3 regions of the Comamonas serinivorans genome follow, and region 2 is predicted to be linked to each of the others. Evidence: predicted binding sites of a transcription regulator. Region 2 holds the regulator's gene; each other region holds the start of a gene.
What was found. The regulator LexA, encoded in region 2, represses DNA repair genes until DNA is damaged. The targets are predictions, from matches to a motif close to ACTGTATNNNNATACAGT.
Positions count from the first base shown of each region.

Region 1 (6,173 bases), 1.8 Mb from region 2:
ATCGGCGAGCCGCGCCCCCCAGCGGTTGGCCATCAACACCCGATCCCGTCCGCTCCGCAGGCCCACCCACTCACCACCCCCCTGCGATCACCCAACCCAGCCGCAGACCTCGCCGCTTGAAGCGGGCGCCAGGGCCCGCATCTGTGAGAAGGTGTCCCGCGTCGGTCGGCAAGCCATGTGGCCAGCCATCCGGCCAGCCATTCGACGAACCCTGACTGCGAGTCCTCGGCGAGCCCATCGCCCAGCCTGTTGCCCAGCCTGAAGGCAACTCGCCTGCCCCACCCTCTGTTTCCCCTCCACCCACCGAAAGCCCTTCCATGAAACCGCTGACCATCGACCTGGTGTCCGACGTCAATTGCCCCTGGTGCGCCATCGGCCTGAATGCACTGCTGCAAGCGCTGGACGAGCTGCGTCCCGAGCTGCAGGTCACGCTGCGCTTTCAGCCTTTCGAGCTCAACCCCGACATGCCGCCCGAGGGCGAGGACCGCCTGGACCACCTGATGCGCAAGTACGGCCGCTCGGCCGACGAGCTGGCGGCCAACTGGCGCGCCATCCAGGAGCGCGGGGCCCAGCTGGGCTTCGAATTCGGGCCGCAGCAGGGCCGGCGCATCCACAACAGCTTCGACGCGCATCGCCTGATCCATTGGGCCGGCCTGCAGAGCGAGGCCGCGCAGCTGGCCATGAAGCAGGCCCTGCTGGCGGCCAACTTCACCCAGGGCGAGAACATCGACGACCCCGCGGCCTTGCTGCGCGCGGTGCAGGCGGCGGGCCTGGACGTGGAGGCGGCCCGCGCGGTGCTGGACAGCCAGCAGTTCGCCGACGAGGTGCGCCGGCAGGAAGGCTTTTTCCAGCGGGCCGGCATCCAGTCGGTGCCAGCCTTCGTCATCAACCACCGCCACCTCATCAGCGGTGGCCAGCCGCCCGAGGTGTTCGTGCAAGCCCTGCGCCAGCTGGCCCAGGCGCCCGACGCGGCCTGAGCCCACGAGTCGGCGGCGTGGCGGCAGCACGGCGCCCCCGGAGCCCCTCGCCAGGCTCGCGGGACGGGGCTGTTCACTGGGGCACCTAACGGCTCCTGACGGACGATCATCGACCCTCACGGGTAAGCCCGCGAGCTGTTGGATCGCCCGCCCAAAACCAAGGCCCGGGTTCAACCGGGCCTTGTGCCGTCTGCGGAGCGAACCATGCGATTCGCAAGACGTTTTATCGGGGTATATCCCCATTTCCATTCAAATATGAACGGAAATGGGGGCATACTGCCCAATCAATGAGCACCCACGCGCGCCATCAGGCCTTGCGGTGCACCTGCACCCAGGCCAGGAACTGGCTCATGTAGCCCTGCAGGAACTTGCGGCTGGCCTCGCCGATCTCGCCCTGCGCGTCAATCAGGCCGTCGCTCCAGCGGATGAACCCCTCGGGCTGGGCCATGACGGGCATGTCGAGGAACACCAGGATGTTGCGCAGGTGCTGCTGGGCCATGGCCGTGGCCGCAGCGCCCGGCGAGGTGCCGATGACCGCCGCAGGAATGCCGTTCCAGGCACCCTGGCCATAAGGGCGGCTACCGGCGTCGAGCGCGTTCTTGAGCAGCGCCGGCACGGAGCGGTTTTGCTCGGGCGTGACGAAGACGATGCCGTCCTGCGCCTTCACCTGGTCCTTGAGCGCCTGGAACACCGCCGGATAAGCCGCGTCGTCGTCGCGGTTGTACAGCGGCAGGTGAGCGATCTCGATGAGGCTGGCGTTGGCCTCGGGCGCGATCAGCTTCATCAGACCCTGAGCCAATTGGCGGTTGATCGAGGATGCGCTGGCACTGCCGACGACGAAACCGATGTTGGGCTTGCCCATGAAAACTCCTTGCGTGAATGGAAACGGGGTTCGCCGCGCCGGGCCGGTCCGGCGCACGAACGCCGCAGTGTCGCAGAGCCCCGGGTTCACCGCCATCGGCCGCCGCCAGATGCCAGGGGACCGCTGACTTCAGCACTTCGGAGATCGTGCGAAAGCGCTCAGGGTTGGAAGCCAGACGACCAATGAGCGAGTCCGACTTGCTAGGCTCATCGCGGGGCTGGAATCGGCCGACCAGGGCAGCGACACCACGGACGTGCATGCGCGGCGCAACGTGGGGGAGGCCGACATTCACACCCCTGCGCGCGGGCCGGCATCCCGGGCGTTGCCGGTGCGCCGGAAGCCGACGCGTGGTGAGGCTGGCACGGCCCTGGGCCACGCCCGGGTGTCCGGCTTCGGGGCGGCTGCTCGCGGGCCACAGCCAGCCGACGCGGCAGCCGCGAGCGTCGCGGCGATCAGCCCACGACTTCGATGCTGCCGTCGAGCGACATCAGCAGTGTTTCGACCGCCAGGTGGCGGTGGCGCTCGCCGATGGCCTCGCGCAGCCGGCGCAGTTGCACGCCATGCGCGGCGGTCTCGCTGGCGCGGCTGCTGGCGTGCGCCTCGCCCACGATCATCCGGTAGGCCCCGCAGTCGCGGTGGTCGATCACGATGACGCGTTCGATCTGGTGCAGCTGAATCGCCAGGCCCAGGTGGTCCCAGAAGGTCTTGTTCCAGGCCGGAAACCGGTCCGTCACGGCCCCCAGCGAGGCCCCGGCCAGCACGATGTGGTCGTACTTCTCGCGCAGCCCGCGGGCGTGCATGTAGCGCTCGATGTCGTCCATCAGGCGGAAGTCCATGCAGCTGAGCAGCAGGGCCTCCGTCGTGGCGGCGTGCGCGCGGGGCATCAGCCCCAGGCTCACGGCGGGCGCCAGCGTGGTCCAGCGCAGGAGCGCGCGGCGGGAGAGCAGGTGCTGGCAACAGGCGTGCATGAAGGTCTCCGATCAAGGCGTGGCGTGGGACGAGGTTCTGGCGTGTGATTCATTTACATGAATTCACAATAAATACTTAGGTATTACATTTTCAATTGGGCCGCAGGCCGACTGAAAAAGCAATCGGCGACACCGGTTGGGCAGGGAAAGCCCGGGGTGATGCGGTCGGGGCCAGCTGGCAGGTGTTCAACGGCCTGTCTGGCCTGGGGTGCAGCGGCCCTGGGACCCTGGCCGGTGTGAGATCGCCGAAGCCGTGGACCGGCAGGCCACCACGGTGGATCGCCCGCGCTCCAGCTCGCCCATCCTGGTCGTTCGAGCCGGCCCACACGCTGAAAGCCGCGACGCCGGGTCGGATCAGCCTGCTGCGTCAGCCCGGGCTCCGAACCGGCCGACACCGCCGCCAGCGCGCCCACGCCAGACGGTGTACATTGACTGTATGCATTCACAGCTCTCATGGCGCGCTGGGGCCGATTCATGAGCTTGCCGCCGCCCCGCCCCGCCCCGACGACGCCGTTCACCCGGCCTCCGTCTCAGGCGCTCTATTACCTGCACCACTTCAGGCAGGCGCTGGCCTGGCTGGCCGACCGGTATGCGGACGTGCTGCAGCCCGACGAACACGGCTTCATCCAGCAGTTCCACACGCTGCCGGAGTCCGCGCAGGCCCTGCTGGTGCGCCTGGTGATGCGGCGCGGCCCCTGGTTCCGGGCCAGCCGGCTGGTCTATGCCGAAATCCCCGACCTGGGCGCCGCCGCCGCGCCGCTGCTGCGGCAGGGCTGGCTGTCGGCCGACGCCCCCATGCGGCTGGACGAGCTGTTCGCCCTGCACACCAAGGCCGAACTGCTGCCGCTGCTGGGCACCGTGAGCGGCGCGGCACGGCTGCGAAAAGCCGAGCTGCTGCAGGCCTGGCAAGCGCAGGCCGGCGTGGCCGCCGACCACACGCAGACCTACGCCGACTGGCACCCGCAGGCCACCGAGCCGGTCTGGCGCCTGATGACGGACGCGCTGTGCGAGCGCCTGCGCCTGATGTTCTTCGGCAACCTGCACCAGGACTGGTCGGCCTTTGTGCTGGCCGACCTGGGCATTTTTCGCCACGAAACCGTGGCCTTCGACGCCGCCTCGCGCGCCTTCCAGTCGCCCGCCGACGTGGACCGCTACCTGACCATGGCCGCGTGTCGGCAAGACCTGGCCGATGGCGCCGACCCCGATGCCGTGCTGCAGCGCCTGGCCACCTGTGGCAGCGACAACGTGTGGCTGGAACGCCGGCGCGCCAAGGCCTTGTGGCAAGTCGGCCAGGCCTGCGAACGGCGCCAGGACTGGCCGCTCGCGCTCCGCGCCTACGCGCAAAGCAGCCACCCGGGCGCCCGCCACCGCCGCATGCGCGTGCACGAACGCCTGGGCGAGTTCAACGCGGCGCTGGCCCTGGCCTCGGCCGCGCAGGCCGCGCCCGAAGACGAAGCCGAACGCCAGCGCGTGGCCCGCATGCTGCCGCGCCTGCAGCGCCAGCTGGGGCTGCCGGTAAGCCGCGCGGCGGACCGGGCCCGCTTGCCTGCGCCGACGCGTCAGCGCGGCAGCGCCACGTCCGGCCCACCGCCCGCGTCAGCGGCGCCCGAGCAGCCAGCCGACGGGTGCACAGGTGGGCCCGACCTGCCGCCCCGCATCGCGCTGTGCCTGCCCCGCCCGGCCACGCCTCAGGCTGTGGAGGTGGTGGTCTGCCGGCACTGGCACCGCGACGAGGCGCCGGTGCACTACGTCGAGAACACGCTGTTCAATGCGCTGTTTGGCCTGCTGTGCTGGCCGGCGATTTTTGCGCCGGTGCCGGGTGCGTTCTTCCACCCGTTCCAAGCCGGCCCGGCCGACCTGAGCGCCGCCGACTTCGCGACCCGCCGCGCGTCCGAATTCGCGCGCTGCCTGGCGGCCCTGGACGACGGTTCACACGCCGCGCTGATCCGCGCACGCCATGCCGCCAAGCAGGGCCTGCAGTCGCCGTTCGTGCACTGGGGCGCGGTGACCGACGACCTGCTGGCGCTGGCGCTGCACTGCATCCCCGCGGCGCACCTGAAGGTGGTGTTCACGCGCTTGCTGCAAGACGTCACGGTCAACCGCTCCGGCTTTCCGGACCTGGTGCGCTTCTGGCCCGCCGAGCGCCGCTACGCCCTGGTCGAGGTCAAGGGCCCGGGCGACAAGCTGCAGGACAACCAACTGCGCTGGCTGCGCCATTTCGAGGCCCATGGCCTGCCCGTGCAGGTCTGCCACGTGTGTTGGGAAGACGACGCCGACCGCGACCCCGCCGAAGCCGCCCCTCAGGTGACCCAGGCTGCGCCGCGCGGCCGGGATGAGGCCGGGAACGAGCACCTCAATGCCGCCTGGGCCGACGCGCCCTGGCCCTTGTCGTCAAGGGCACCAGCGCTGCCGCCATCGCCGCTGCCGCCCACGCCAGGCGTTGCGGCTTCGGCGCCCCCCAGCCCTGCAACACGCCGGGCCCGCATCGCCACGGCCGTCACCACACCCGCAGCCCGGCGCGAGGCCCTGCCATGAACCCGGCGACCGTGGCCGTGCGCGCGCTGTGCGAGTTCGCCGCGCGATCGGGCGACCTCGACCTGCGCTTCACGCCCGCGCCCTCGGCGCTGGAGGGCATGGCCGGCCACGCGCGGGTGCGCTCGCGCCGCGCGCCCGGCTACGAAACCGAGGTCACCCTGTCCGGTCTGTACCAGGACGCGCTGCAGGTGCGGGGCCGCGCCGACGGCTTCGACCCCGAGGCGGGGCAGCTGGAAGAGATCAAGACCTACCGCGGCCAGCTGGACGGCGTACGTGACCACCACCGCGCCCTGCATCAGGCCCAGGCCCGCACCTATGGCCACCTGCTCTGCCAGGCGCGAGGGCTGACGCGGCTGCGTGTGGCGCTGGTCTACGTCAACGTCGACACCGATGCAAAAACGGTGCTCACCGAAGACTGCACCGCCGCCGAGCTGCAGGCGCACTTCGACCAGCTGTGCCAGCGCTACCTGAGCTGGGCCCGCGCCGAGGCCGCGCACCGGCTGGGCCGCGACGCCGCCATGGCCGGTCTGGCCTTTCCGCACGGCGACTTCCGCAGCGGGCAACGCGAGCTGTCCGTGGCGGTGTATCGCGCTGCGCGCCAGGGTGCACAAACGGGCAACGGGGCATGCCTCATGGCCCAGGCGCCCACCGGCATCGGCAAGACGCTGGGCACGGTGTTCCCCATGCTCAAGGCCATGGCGCATCAAGGGCTGGACAAGCTGTTCTTCCTGACCGCCAAAGGCACGGGCCAGGGCGTGGCGCTGCGCGCGCTGGCCCAGCTGCAACCACCGCCCTGGACGAACGAGCCCGCGCCGTCGCCCGCCTGTGCCA
Region 1 covers NZ_CP021455.1:3,756,438-3,762,610, forward strand. The annotation lists gene CCO03_RS16020 (DsbA family oxidoreductase) at 318-977, shown strand; gene CCO03_RS16025 (NADPH-dependent FMN reductase) at 1,285-1,839, opposite strand; gene CCO03_RS16030 (carbonic anhydrase) at 2,292-2,807, opposite strand; gene CCO03_RS16035 (VRR-NUC domain-containing protein) at 3,282-5,342, shown strand; gene CCO03_RS16040 (ATP-dependent DNA helicase) at 5,339-6,173, shown strand, end outside.
Region 1: a site for LexA is predicted at 3,239-3,256, ahead of CCO03_RS16035 (VRR-NUC domain-containing protein). Genes of this name have one in related genera too.

Region 2 (6,173 bases):
CCCGAACACCGGCGAAGCACTGGCCACCTCGCTAGAACAGGGCTTCAACTTCGACAAGGCCCGCGAGGAAGCCGATGCGCAGTTCAGCACCTGCGGCAATGGCGAGCGCCACCCCCAGGCCGACCAGGTCTACCTCATCGAGGAAATCGGCCGGCCCGGCGAGCACATGCCCATCATGGAAGACGAGCACGGCACCTACATCATGAACTCCAAGGACCTGCGTGCCGTGGAGCACGTGGAGCGCCTGGTGAAGATCGGCGTCGATTCGCTCAAGATCGAGGGCCGCACCAAGAGCCTGTACTACGTGGCGCGCACGGCACAGGTTTACCGCCGCGCCATCGACGACGCGGTGGCCGGCAGGCCGTTCAACCCGAACCTCATCACCGAGCTCGAGGGACTGGCCAACCGTGGCTACACCGGCGGCCTGCTGGAGCGGCGCCCCGCGAACGACTACCAGAATTACGAAACCGGCCACAGCGTGCTGCAGCGCAGCCACTTTGTCGGCGAAGTGCGCAGCGCGCGCGATGATGGCTGGGTCGAGATCGAGGCCAAGAACCGCTTTGCCGTGGGCGACACCATCGAGGTCATCCACCCCAGCGGCAACCGCACCTTGACCATCACCGAGATGCACAACGCCGACGGCCAGTCGGTGGACGTCGCCCCCGGCAACCCGCACCGCGTCTGGTTGCCCATCCCCGGCCCCACTCAAGGGGCCTTGATTGCTCGCTTGCTGCAGCCCACGCCGTGACCGTGCGGTGCGCCGCCCGGCGCACCCACCTGCCTCTCATCGCAAACTTTCACACTGGTTACACAGTGAGACATTTTTGCGGAATAATTCTGGCTCCCACGCCTCCCCAAGCCGTCGCACGGTGCACAGCAGGAGCGTGGGCTGAGCATGTCCAGCATTGTTTGCCCCCATTGCGCAGCAGAGAACCGCGGCAACGCCAAGTTCTGCAGCTCCTGCGCCAAGCTGATGGTCGACCTGAACACGGGCGAGCTGCTGCCCGCCCGCAAGCGTCGCCGCCGCCGTCGCATCGACGTCCACACACCCCGAACCGGCCTGCTGCGGCCCGCATCCGCAGCCCTGGTCGTCGGCGTGTTGGCGCTGGGTTGCGCCTGGTGGTATTTCACCGAAGACGCGGCACGCCAGACCTCGGCCCAGCAGGCGACCGGCAGCTTCCAGCCCCACACGCCCACGGCGAGTGCGGCGCTGCCCGATGCGGTGAGCGTGCGGGAGGCAGCCGCCACGCCGCCCGCGCCCGCATTGGCCGAGTTTCCGAGCTACGTGCCCGTGGCGACGGCGCCACCGTCCCTCGCGTCGGCACCGGTCGCCGCAGCCGCTGCCAGCCATCCTTCCCCGGTCAAGCCTGCGCCCGCCCCCAAACCCAAGGCCAAACCCAAAGAGGTCAAACCGCAGCGCCCAGAGCCCCCACCGGCACCGCGCGTGGCTGAAGCGCCCCCCCCTGTTGCCGCTGCGGACCCCACGCCCGCTCCGCCACCCAGACCATCGCCCGAGCAAGCCTGCCAGGGACAAGCGTTTCTGGCGCGGGCCGCCTGCATGCAAAGCCAATGTTCCGCGAACAGCAGCCACCCGCAGTGCAGGCGCATGCGCGAGCAGCAGGATGCCCTGCGCCGCGGCAGCGGCGGTGGTTGATCGCGCAGTGATGGCGGCTGATCACCCAAAGCAGTATCCAGCCATTGCCGATCATGTGAAATCGGCGACAAGTCGCTACTCCTAGCAACCTGACCCGACCGACGGCCAACCGCCGCAATTCCTCGATCAAGCAACCTACGCCATGGGCTTGGCGCCGGACGCGGCGGGCCGGCCCCATCGAGGCCGGCGCTGCCTCAGCCCAGGGCCAGCTGCATCAAGGCCAGGCTGATGCGCGCCTTGCGCGGCGTCAGGTCCAGGGCCGACCACCCGGCCTGTTCGGTCAAGGGCATGCCCGCCATCTCGCAGGCACTGCACAGCACCCAGGGCACGGACTCAGGCAAGCTCGCCAGCACCGGCAGCCAATCGCGATGCACCGTGCCAGACCCGGTGCCGGCAACCACCAGGCCTTGCACACCCGCGTCGACCAACGCCCGCAGGCTGCGCGCATCGGCCAGGGCAGCGCTGTGCACCACCGCCACCCAGGGCCAGTCCCGCCTCAGCAGCGCTTGGTGGACCTGCGTGCGCAGCTGCTCAGGCCACGGCGGCGACAGCAGCGTGCGCCACAGCGACTCACCGACAGCAGAAGCCTCGTTCAAGCCAGAATCCACCGCGGGCCGGATCGGCTCACGAAACCAATGCACCTGGCCGTTGTTCACGGCGCCCAAGGCGCCGGCCTGGCCTGAGCCAAAGGCGTCCACGGCCCAGCCATGCTGCTTGCGCACCCCGCGGGCCCCGTGCACCTGCCCGGCGCACACCACCAACACCCCGCGGTGCCCCGCCCCGCCGTCGCGCGCCACGGCCAGCGCGTCACGCCAGTTGCCCGGCCCGTCGGGCGCGGGGTGATCGGCGGGCCGCATCGCACAGGTCAACACCACGGGCTTGCCCGAAGATGCGAACAGGCTGTGTAGCAACCAGGCCGTGTCCTCCAGGGTGTCGCTGCCATGCGTGATGACCACGCCGGCCACCTCATCACGCCCCAGGGCCTGCGCCACCTGCACCGTCAGCTGCCGCCACACCGCCAGGTCCATGTCCTTGCTGTCGATGTGCGCCACATCGACGCGCTCCAGGTCGGCGCCTTCGGGCAACAGCTGGGCCAAGGGCAAGGCGCCAGCCCGATACGTGCCCGGTGGACCGGCGGTCTGCAGGCCGGCAATCGTGCCACCCGTGCCCAACACCACGATTTTTGTTGCTGGCTCTTGCATCGTTCAGAAAACTGGATAAAAATACATGCACTGTATGAACAACCAGTAGCATTCCTCTGAATGCCAACCCGACCGGAGTCTACGCATGCCCAGCACGCCCAAGCTCACCACCCGTCAGCAACAGGTCCTCGAACTCGTGCGCAACAACATCGCACGCACCGGTGCGCCACCCACACGCGCCGAAATTGCGGCTGCGCTGGGGTTCAAATCGGCCAACGCCGCGGAAGAGCACCTGCAGGCCCTGGCCCGCAAAGGCGTGATCGAGCTGGTCAGTGGCACCTCGCGCGGCATCCGGCTCAAGAACTGGACCGGCAGCAGCGGCAAAGATGTGCGCCAAGCCACCCTGCCCGGCCTGAACCAGCTGTCGCTGCCGCTGGTGGGCCGCGTGGCGGCGGGCTCGCCCATCCTGGCGCAAGAGCACGTCGATCAGACCTACGTGGTCGAATCCAGCCTGTTCGCCCAAAAGCCCGACTACCTGCTGCGCGTGCGCGGCATGTCCATGCGCGATGCCGGCATCCTCGATGGTGACCTGCTCGCCGTCAGCGCCACGCGCGAAGCCCGCAACGGGCAAATCATCGTCGCCCGACTGGGCGAAGAGGTCACCGTCAAGCGGTTTCACCGCAACCACGACGTCATCGAGTTGCATGCCGAGAACCCCGACTACGCCACCATCGTGGTGCACGCGGGCGAGCCCTTCGAGATCGAAGGGCGCGCGGTCGGCCTCATTCGCAACGCCATCAGTTTGTAGTTTTCCGCTCGCCACAAGGTGGCAGGCGTGGCAAGACGCTGGGGCTCCGGGCCACGGCGGGGCACTCCTGTGCCCATGCAACCCTGTGTGGCGAGATCCCTGGTCAATCCTGCCGTCAGTTTCACGAGGTTCCCGATGAAGGCTGATGACACTGTTTGGACAACACACCCCGCTCGTTCGCAGCACGCCCTGGCCCACGCTGGCATCTGGCTGGAACAGGCCGTCTCGGGCCTGAGCCAACTCTCGGCCCGCCTGCATGGCCCCAGCCGGCAACTGGCGCAAGGCATGCGCCTGTGCTCTCAGGCCATGCCGCGCATGGCCCACCGCATGCAACAAGGGGTGCGCACGCTCACGCAACGCAACGACGCACTCACGCTGCAGGCGTGGCAAAACCCTGCGCACAGCGTGCCGGCTGCGGCCGCCATGCCACCCGGGTTGGATGCGGAGCCACCCCGCCCCTCAGCAGGTGACACCCCCAAAGCCCTGCTCCGCTCCATCCGTTGGGTGGACGGAGACGGCAGCCAGGGCCTGGTGCGCCTGCGCCTGTCGGGTCGCTTGAGCGACGTGTGCGACGAACTCGAGCGCCTCGCCGCCATGGAGTCCTGACTCGCTCAGGAGCCGCCCCTGCATCGGGGCGGTCACTGGCCGTCGGCCGTGACGCTGGTCGAGCTAGTCAGCTTGCCAAGTTGACCCAGGCACCGTTCATGAGGGTCGAGGCGACCAGGTTCACCGCGGTGTCCAGGCCAGGCGCGACATGGGCATCGTCCGCAAGCTGGCGGCATCGCCCGTCGATGGTGCTGGCCGAAACGCCCAGGCGCACCTCGGTGCGCCTACCCCAGCAGCTCCACCATTTTCTTGGCCCAGGTATTCACCTCTGCCGTATTGACACCCTCAATTTCAAAACGGTACTCGGGGGGGGCAGGTTCGCTGTCCACCGTCAGGTCCCGCGTGGGCTGCTGGTAGATGCTGCCCCCTGCCACCTGCTGGCCCACGGCTTCGCGCAGGCGGCTCATGAGGTTGCCTGCGTGTCACCCAGCACGCCCTGCGGGCGCAGGTTCACCACCACACTGCCCTGGTTGAGCAGTGCCATTGGCCTCATCCACACCCACGACGGACGACGCGCTTTGTGTGGCGGCATCGTCTATTACCACCCGCACCACGCGTGATGTTCAGCAGTGCGACTGCAAAAGGTTGTAGGTCGAGGGTTGGGCTCGGTACTTCGGTCCATGCGTCGGGGTCACGACTGCGTGCCATCGGTTGCCAACCCGCAGTTGCTTGCAGAATGAAGGGTATCCAGCCATGCTCGATGTCTATTCATCAACCACAAACCGATACTCCACGCCTTGAGATGCAGCATCCCTGGTCAACAGGCTGCACCATGGTGTGCAACTTGGCCGGAGAAACGGACGCGCAAGCCGATTTCCAGCCGGCGGCCAGGCACGACTGCCGGATGAGGGGCCGCCGCGAGGGTGTGCGCGCAGGCCTGAGGGGTTGGCCGTGAGGTATGCCCCTGTGCCTGGCCTCAAGTCTGGCGGCTGGGCGCTTCGCCGCGCACGGTCGCGCCGTTCACAGCACGATGCGGCGGTAGTCGGCCAGCAGCTGGCCCAGGTAAGCGTTGAAGCGTGCGGCGGCGGCACCGTCGATGACGCGGTGGTCGTACGACAGCGACAGGGGCAGCATCAGGCGCGGCACGAAGGCCTTGCCGTCCCACACGGGCTGCATGCTGCTCTTGGACAGGCCCAGGATGGCGACCTCAGGTGCATTGACGATGGGCGTGAAGTGCGTGCCCCCGATGCCCCCCAGCGACGAGATCGAGAAGCAACCGCCCTGCATGTCGGCGGCGCCCAGCTTGCCATCGCGTGCTTTCTTGGCCAGCTCGCCCATCTCGGCGCTGATCTGGATGATGCCCTTCTTGTCGGCGTCCTTGAGCACCGGCACCACCAGGCCATTGGGCGTGTCAGCGGCAAAGCCGATGTTGAAGTATTGCTTGTAGACCAAGGCGTCGCCATCGAGCGAGGCATTGAACTCCGGGTGTTTCTTGAGCGCAGCCACCACGGCCTTGATGACGAAGGCCAGCATGGTCACCTTGACGCCGCTCTTCTCGTTCTCCTTGTTGGTCGAGACGCGGAAGGCTTCGAGCTCGGTGATGTCGGCCAGGTCGTTGTTGGTGACGTGCGGAATCATCACCCAGTTGCGGTGCAGGTTGGCCCCGCTGATCTTCTTGATGCGCGACAGGTCTTTGCGCTCGACCGGGCCGAACTTCGCAAAATCGACCTTGGGCCAGGGCAACAGGCCCAATGCAGCGCCGTCGCCGCCACCGGCAGGCGCCTTGGCAACCTGGGCCTTGGTCTGGGTGGCACCGGCCATCACGGACTTGGTGAAGGCCTGCACATCGGCCTCGAGGATGCGGCCTTTGTTGCCCGACCCCTTGACCTCGTCGAGCGGCACGCCCAGCAGGCGGGCGTACTTGCGCACCGAGGGCGAGGCATACGGCAGGCCCACCGGCGAACGCGTGGGGTCGTGGGCCGCAGGTGCTGCACTCGGCGCCGGCGCATGGGCTGTTGCAGCA
Region 2 covers NZ_CP021455.1:1,954,052-1,960,224, reverse strand. The annotation lists gene trhP (prephenate-dependent tRNA uridine(34) hydroxylase TrhP) at 1-748, shown strand, start outside; gene CCO03_RS08285 (zinc ribbon domain-containing protein) at 896-1,654, shown strand; gene CCO03_RS08280 (asparaginase) at 1,849-2,856, opposite strand; gene lexA (transcriptional repressor LexA) at 2,942-3,604, shown strand; gene CCO03_RS08270 (hypothetical protein) at 3,740-4,210, shown strand; gene CCO03_RS08265 (hypothetical protein) at 4,435-4,617, opposite strand; gene aceF (dihydrolipoyllysine-residue acetyltransferase) at 5,171-6,173, opposite strand, start outside.

Region 3 (6,173 bases), 330 kb from region 2:
GTACTTGCCCAGCACATCGCCCACCACGCGCGCGCTCTTCACCGGCATGGCGCCATTGACCGCATTGGCGCCCGTGAACCCCAGGCCCATGCGGCTCATGGTGTAGAGGATGCGGCGCTGCACCGGCTTCTGGCCGTCGCACACGTCGGGCAGGGCCCGGCCCTTGACCACCGACAAGGCGTATTCGAGGTAAGCGCGCTGGGCGTAGGCACCCAGGCCCGCATCGTCGTCCAGCACATCGGACGGCTCGGGCGTGAACAAATCAGTCATGAAGGAGTAACAGAGGATGAATCAGTCGCCATCAACGGCAACCGGTGGATACTGTCTGAATCAAGCAAACGGATCGGCACTTGGGGCACCTCAAGCGGGGACGCCTCAAGGTTCGCCGCCCAACTGCACCTGGACGCGGCGGCCGCGGCGCTGCACGGCAGACTGGCCCTCGCGAGCCGGCGCCGCCGCCGCCGCGCCATCCAGCAAGGCCACGGCGGCGTCGGGGTTGAAGGCGGCATACAGCTGCAGCACGGTCTTGACGTAGTTTTGCGTTTCCTTGAACGGGGGAATCTGCCGCTTGTAACGCGCCACGGCACCCTCGCCCGCGTTGTAGGCCGCCACCGCTAGGTCGATGCGCCCGGGAAACAGCTTGAGCAGGTAAGCCAGGTAGCGCGCGCCGGTGCGCGCATTGATGCGCGGATCGGTCAGTTTCTCCTGCACCGTGCGTTTGGCATCGCCCACCACGCCATAGCGCTCGGCGGTGGCCGGCATCACCTGCATCAGGCCGATGGCGCCCATGGGGGACACGGCTTCGGGGTTGAAGCCCGATTCGGCCGCCGACACGGCCTTGAGCAAGGCGTAGTCCACCCCGTGCACGCGGGCCGCTTCCTGAAGGTGCTTGCGGTTGGCCTTGTAGCCCGGCAACTGGTCGAGCATGGCCAGGTGCCGCGGCAGGGTCAAGGCCTGTGCGGGCCGCGCCTGGGCAGGTCGCGCCTGCAGGCCTTCGGTGGTGCTGGCCGGCCCCGCCAGATCGCCCACGCGGTCGCTGCGCGGCAGCGCCACCGTCACCCCCGGCCCGGCATCCACACCGGCCCGCGCCGGGGTCTTGGAAAACAGCTCATAGCGCTCGTCGAGCTGCTGCGACGCGAAATGCGGCACACCGTCGCTGTCGACGAAGCCCCAGAGGTCGGCATGGGCCACGCCGGTGCAGGCGGTCAGCCCCAAAGCCAGCGCCAGGTGCGTCAAGCGCACCCGCAACCGCGCCCGCCAGCCAGGCCGGTGGATCGCGCGTGAGGAGCTCAAGCGCGGCATGTGGCCTGCGGCAGGGTGCCCGGCTTCGGTGCTCATGCAAACCATCGAAGGCTGCAGCCTTGCCAGAGGCGTCACCGCGTGCAAGCGACTGGCGGCCTGCCAGGGCTCCAGGGCATGAGCGGCCCGCGCCTGTTGCCGGCGCAGACCTTCGCCTGCCGGCACCATGCCCTGCCGGCGCGCCCCTGGCGCGCCACGTCGAAACCTTGCCATCATGCCAAGCCCCCTGTTCAGGACGCCCGTGCACATGCGCGATGCCGCCCGGCCATCGCTCACACGTCCACCTCGACCGAATCGCCATGCAGCTCCATCAGCTCGCGCCGGGCCGAAGCCTCGCCCTTGCCCATGAGCTGCGTCATCAGCGACGTGGTCTGCAACGCGTCCATGGCGCCCAATTGGACCGGCATCAGCCGGCGCGTGTCGGGATTCAGCGTGGTTTCCCACAATTGCTCTGCGTTCATTTCGCCCAGGCCCTTAAAGCGGCTCACGCTCCAGGCGCCCTCGCGCACGCCGTCCTTGCGCAGCTTGTCGATCATGGCCGCCAGCTCCCGCTCATCGAGCGCGTACTGCTTGCTCGCGGGCTTTTTGCCACGCGCGGGCGCATTCAGGCGGAACAACGGTGGGCGCGCCACGTGGATGTGGCCGGCCTCGATCAGCTTGGGGAAGTGGCGGAAGAACAGCGTCAGCAGCAGCACCTGGATGTGCGAGCCGTCGACGTCCGCGTCGGAAAGGATGCAGATCTTGCCGTAGCGCAACCCGCTCAGGTCGGGTTCGTCCTGCGGGCCATGGGGATCGACACCGATGGCCACCGAGATGTCGTGGATCTCGTTGTTGGCGAACAGGCGGTCGCGGTCGACCTCCCAGGTGTTCAGCACCTTGCCGCGCAGCGGCAACACGGCCTGGGTTTCCTTGTCGCGCCCCATCTTGGCGCTGCCGCCGGCCGAGTCGCCCTCGACCAGGAACACCTCATTGAGCGCGATGTCCCGGCTTTCGCAGTCGGTCAGCTTGCCCGGCAGCACGGCCACGCCGCTGCCTTTGCGTTTTTCCACCTTCTGGCCGGCCCGCTGGCGCGTCTGCGCCGCCTTGATGGCCAGCTCCGCCAGCTTCTTGCCCCATTCGACGTGCTCGTTCAGCCACAGCTCGAGCGCCGGCTTCACATAGCTGGACACCAGACGCACGGCGTCGCGCGAGTTCAGGCGTTCCTTGATCTGGCCCTGGAACTGCGGATCGAGCACCTTGGCCGACAGCACGTAGCTCGCCCGCGCGAACACGTCCTCGGGCATCAGCTTCACGCCCTTGGGCAGCAGGCTGTGCAGCTCGATGAAGCTCTTCACGGCCTGGAACAGCCCGTCGCGCAAGCCGCTGTCGTGGGTGCCCCCGGCGGTGGTGGGGATCAGGTTGACGTAGCTCTCGCGCACGTTGGCGCCGTCTTCGGTGAAGGCGACGCACCAGGCCGCGCCCTCGCCTTCGGCGAAGTTGTCGTCCTTCTTGCCGGCAAAGCCGCTGCCCTCGAACACCGGGATCACGGGGTCGCTGGCCAGCTCCTGCATCAGGTAGTCGCGCAGGCCGCCCTTGTACTGCCAGGTTTGGGTGTCGCGGCTTTTCTCGTCCGTCAGCGTGACCGACACGCCGGGCATGAGCACCGCCTTGCTGCGCAGCAGGTGGCGCAGCTCGTGCATGGGGTATTGGCTGCTCTCGAAGTATTTGCCATCGGGGTAGGCGCGTACGGTGGTGCCTTGCTTGCGCTCGCCAGCCTCCAGCGCCCGCACCACCAGCGGCTCGGTCACATCGCCGCCGGCAAAGACGATGGCGGCCCGCTTACCTTCGCGGTGCGACACGACCTCGAGCCGTGTGGACAAGGCATTCGTCACCGACACGCCCACGCCATGCAAGCCACCCGAAAAGCTGTAGGCCCCGCCCTGGCCTTTGTCGAACTTGCCGCCCGCATGCAGCCGCGTGAACACCAGCTCGACCACGGGGGCCTGCTCTTCGGGGTGCAGGCCAAAGGGGATGCCGCGCCCGTCGTCCTCCACACTGACCGACCCGTCGGCGTGCAGCGTGACCTTGATCTTCTTGCCAAACCCGGCCAGCGCCTCATCGGCCGCGTTGTCGATCACCTCCTGGATGATGTGCAACGGGTTGTCGGTGCGCGTGTACATCCCCGGCCGCTGCTTGACGGGCTCCAGCCCCTTCAGAACGCGGATGGAGCCCTCGCCATAGCTCGTGGCGGCGGGCTGAGATATCGATTGCGTGTTGCTGACCATGGGGCAATTTTAGCGTGGCAAGCAGCCAATGCCTGTGTATTTATACAGATGAGGGCCTGGCCTGAGCAGGCCCTGGCGGCAGAAGGCGCCGGGTGAACACCTCGCAGGGCCATGCGTCCTCGATGGCGTCATCAAGCCAATGAAGGGCAGTATTGGTCATTTCTCGTTTCAAATGAAACGGCGATGGCATGATACTGCCCAAATCCATCAACCCCGAACCAGGGCCACGCCCTTGTTCGCCAAGGCATCGGCGCGCTCGTTGCCTTCGTCGCCCGCGTGGCCCTTGACCCAGTGCCAGGTGATCTGGTGCGGCCCGGTGGACACGAGCTGGTCCAGCCGCTGCCACAGGTCCACGTTCTTGACCGGCTGGCCTGTGGATGTGCGCCAACCCTTGGCCTTCCAGCCCCGCACCCATTCGGTGATGCCCTGGCGCACGTATTGGCTGTCCAGGTAGAGGTTGACCTGGCAAGGCCGCTTGAGGGCCGCCAGCGCCTCGATCACGGCCTGCATCTCCATGCGGTTGTTGGTGGTGTTGGCCTCGCCGCCAAACAACTCTTTGGTGAAAGGCCCCGATCGCAACACCACCCCCCAGCCGCCAGGGCCCGGGTTGCCCTTGCAGGCGCCATCGGTGTAGATCACCACCGAATCCATTTTTGCAGTCAAAGCCGTTACCTCATGCTATTCAATGGAAGCCACACAATCATGTTTCAAGAAATTGATGGCCACTGCATCGACGGACGCTCCCCGCGCCGCCGATGCAAAGCGGCCGATTGTGGCGCAGTTGGCGACGCACGGACCTGCGCCCGACCGCACCAGGCATCAAGGCGGGGTGCGGGCCGTGGCAGGCGCCGGCCCGGGCGCCGGCGCCACGCGCGGTGCGCTGGGCGTGCGCTGCGCCACCACGGCCGCCTCGCCCTTGGCGGCCAGCGCCTTCCAGGGCTTGCCGATCAAGGTCGGGCCCGCGCTGCGCTTGATGGCCGTCACGCAGTAGGCCGCCCCCAGCACCGGCCACAGGCGCTCGCCCCAGCGGTCCATCCAGGCCAGGCGGGCCAGCCAGCTGGCACTGCGCGTGGCCGCGCGGTGACAGCCGTATTGCACCGGCCCCACGGCAAAGCCCAACAGGCGCAACCAGTCCGCCACACGCCAGGGGGCGATGAACTCGCCTTGCTCGGGCAGGTACAGGTCGCCGCCGCCCAGCCGCCGCCAGGCATGGCCCCGCCACTGGCGCGCCGCCCACAGGCTCAGCGGATTGATGCCACAGATCACCACACGGCCCTCGTTGACCAGCACACGTGCCACCTCGCGCAGGCAGGCGTGCGGATCGGGGCTGAACTCCAGCGTGTGGGGCAGCACCACCAGGTCCAGGCTTTCCTCAAAAAACGGCAGCGCGCGGGCATCGAGCACCAGTTGCGCAGCGGATGTCTCGCGTTCGGCCGAGTTGCCGGCTGCGGCTGATGGCCTGGCGGTGCACGCCGCGGTCGCCACTGCATCAGGCAAGGTGGTCGGCCCGACCGCTGGCGTGCGCAGCTGCTCATCGGGGGGCGCGGGGGGCTGCCCCTCGCCCGCACAGGGGGCGGCGCCGGCATCGATGGCGAGCCAGCGGTGCGGCATGCGGTTGGCCCGCAGGCCATCCACACGCGCGGCCCCGATTTGCAGCGCGTGGTAACCAAAGGCGTCGGCCACGGCCTGATCCAGCTGCGCCTCTTCCCAGGCCCGCAGGTATTGGCCCGGTGGCGTCAGATACCAATCATGGAGGGAAGCGGCGGTTCTTATAATCACAGCGGATTGCCCAACGGTTACCTGCCAGCAGTTTCAAGGCGCGCCGGCCGTCATCGCACATGGCCTCATGTGCCGGTGCAGAGGCGAGCGGTGAGCTTGGGTTGACGCAGCCTTCATCACGATCCCCATGCGCCACCTTCAACTGACCCCCCTGCCCGCCTTCAACGACAACTACCTGTGGCTGCTGGACGATGGCCAGCACGCCTTGGTCGTCGACCCCGGGGATGCGGCCCCCGTGCAGGCCGCTCTGGCTGAGCGCCACCTCACGTTGACGGCCATTCTAGTCACGCACCACCACGGCGATCACACCGGCGGCGTGGCCACGCTGAGGGACAGCACCGGCGCGCAAGTCTGGGGCCCGGCCCGTGAACGCATCCCGCAGCCCTTCACCCCGGTGCAGGCCGGTGACACCGTGGACGCCCTGGGCCTGAACTGGCAGGTTCTGGATGTGCCGGGCCACACGGCGGGGCACATCGCCTACGTGTGCCGCGACGTGGGCGGCAAGCCTCTGCTGTTCTGCGGCGACACGCTGTTTTCGGGCGGCTGTGGCCGCCTGTTCGAGGGCACGCCCGCGCAAATGCTGGACTCCCTGGATCAGCTGGCCGCGCTGCCGGGCGACACCCAGGTGTGCGCGGCCCACGAGTACACGCTGTCCAACCTGAAATTTGCGCGCGCCGTGGAACCTGGCAACGCCGACACGATCGAGTACCTGGCGCACTGTGAGGCCCTGCGGGCCGCCGGGCGTCCGACCCTGCCCAGCTCCATGGCCCTGGAGCGGGCCATCAACCCCTTTTTACGCGCCCGCCAGGACTCGGTGGCGCAAGCCGTGCA
Region 3 covers NZ_CP021455.1:2,284,843-2,291,015, reverse strand. The annotation lists gene parC (DNA topoisomerase IV subunit A) at 1-270, opposite strand, end outside; gene CCO03_RS09780 (lytic transglycosylase domain-containing protein) at 376-1,338, opposite strand; gene CCO03_RS09775 (DNA topoisomerase IV subunit B) at 1,572-3,563, opposite strand; gene rnhA (ribonuclease HI) at 3,771-4,214, opposite strand; gene CCO03_RS09765 (class I SAM-dependent methyltransferase) at 4,383-5,339, opposite strand; gene gloB (hydroxyacylglutathione hydrolase) at 5,470-6,173, shown strand, end outside.
Region 3: a site for LexA is predicted at 3,595-3,612, ahead of CCO03_RS09775 (DNA topoisomerase IV subunit B). Genes of this name have one in related genera too.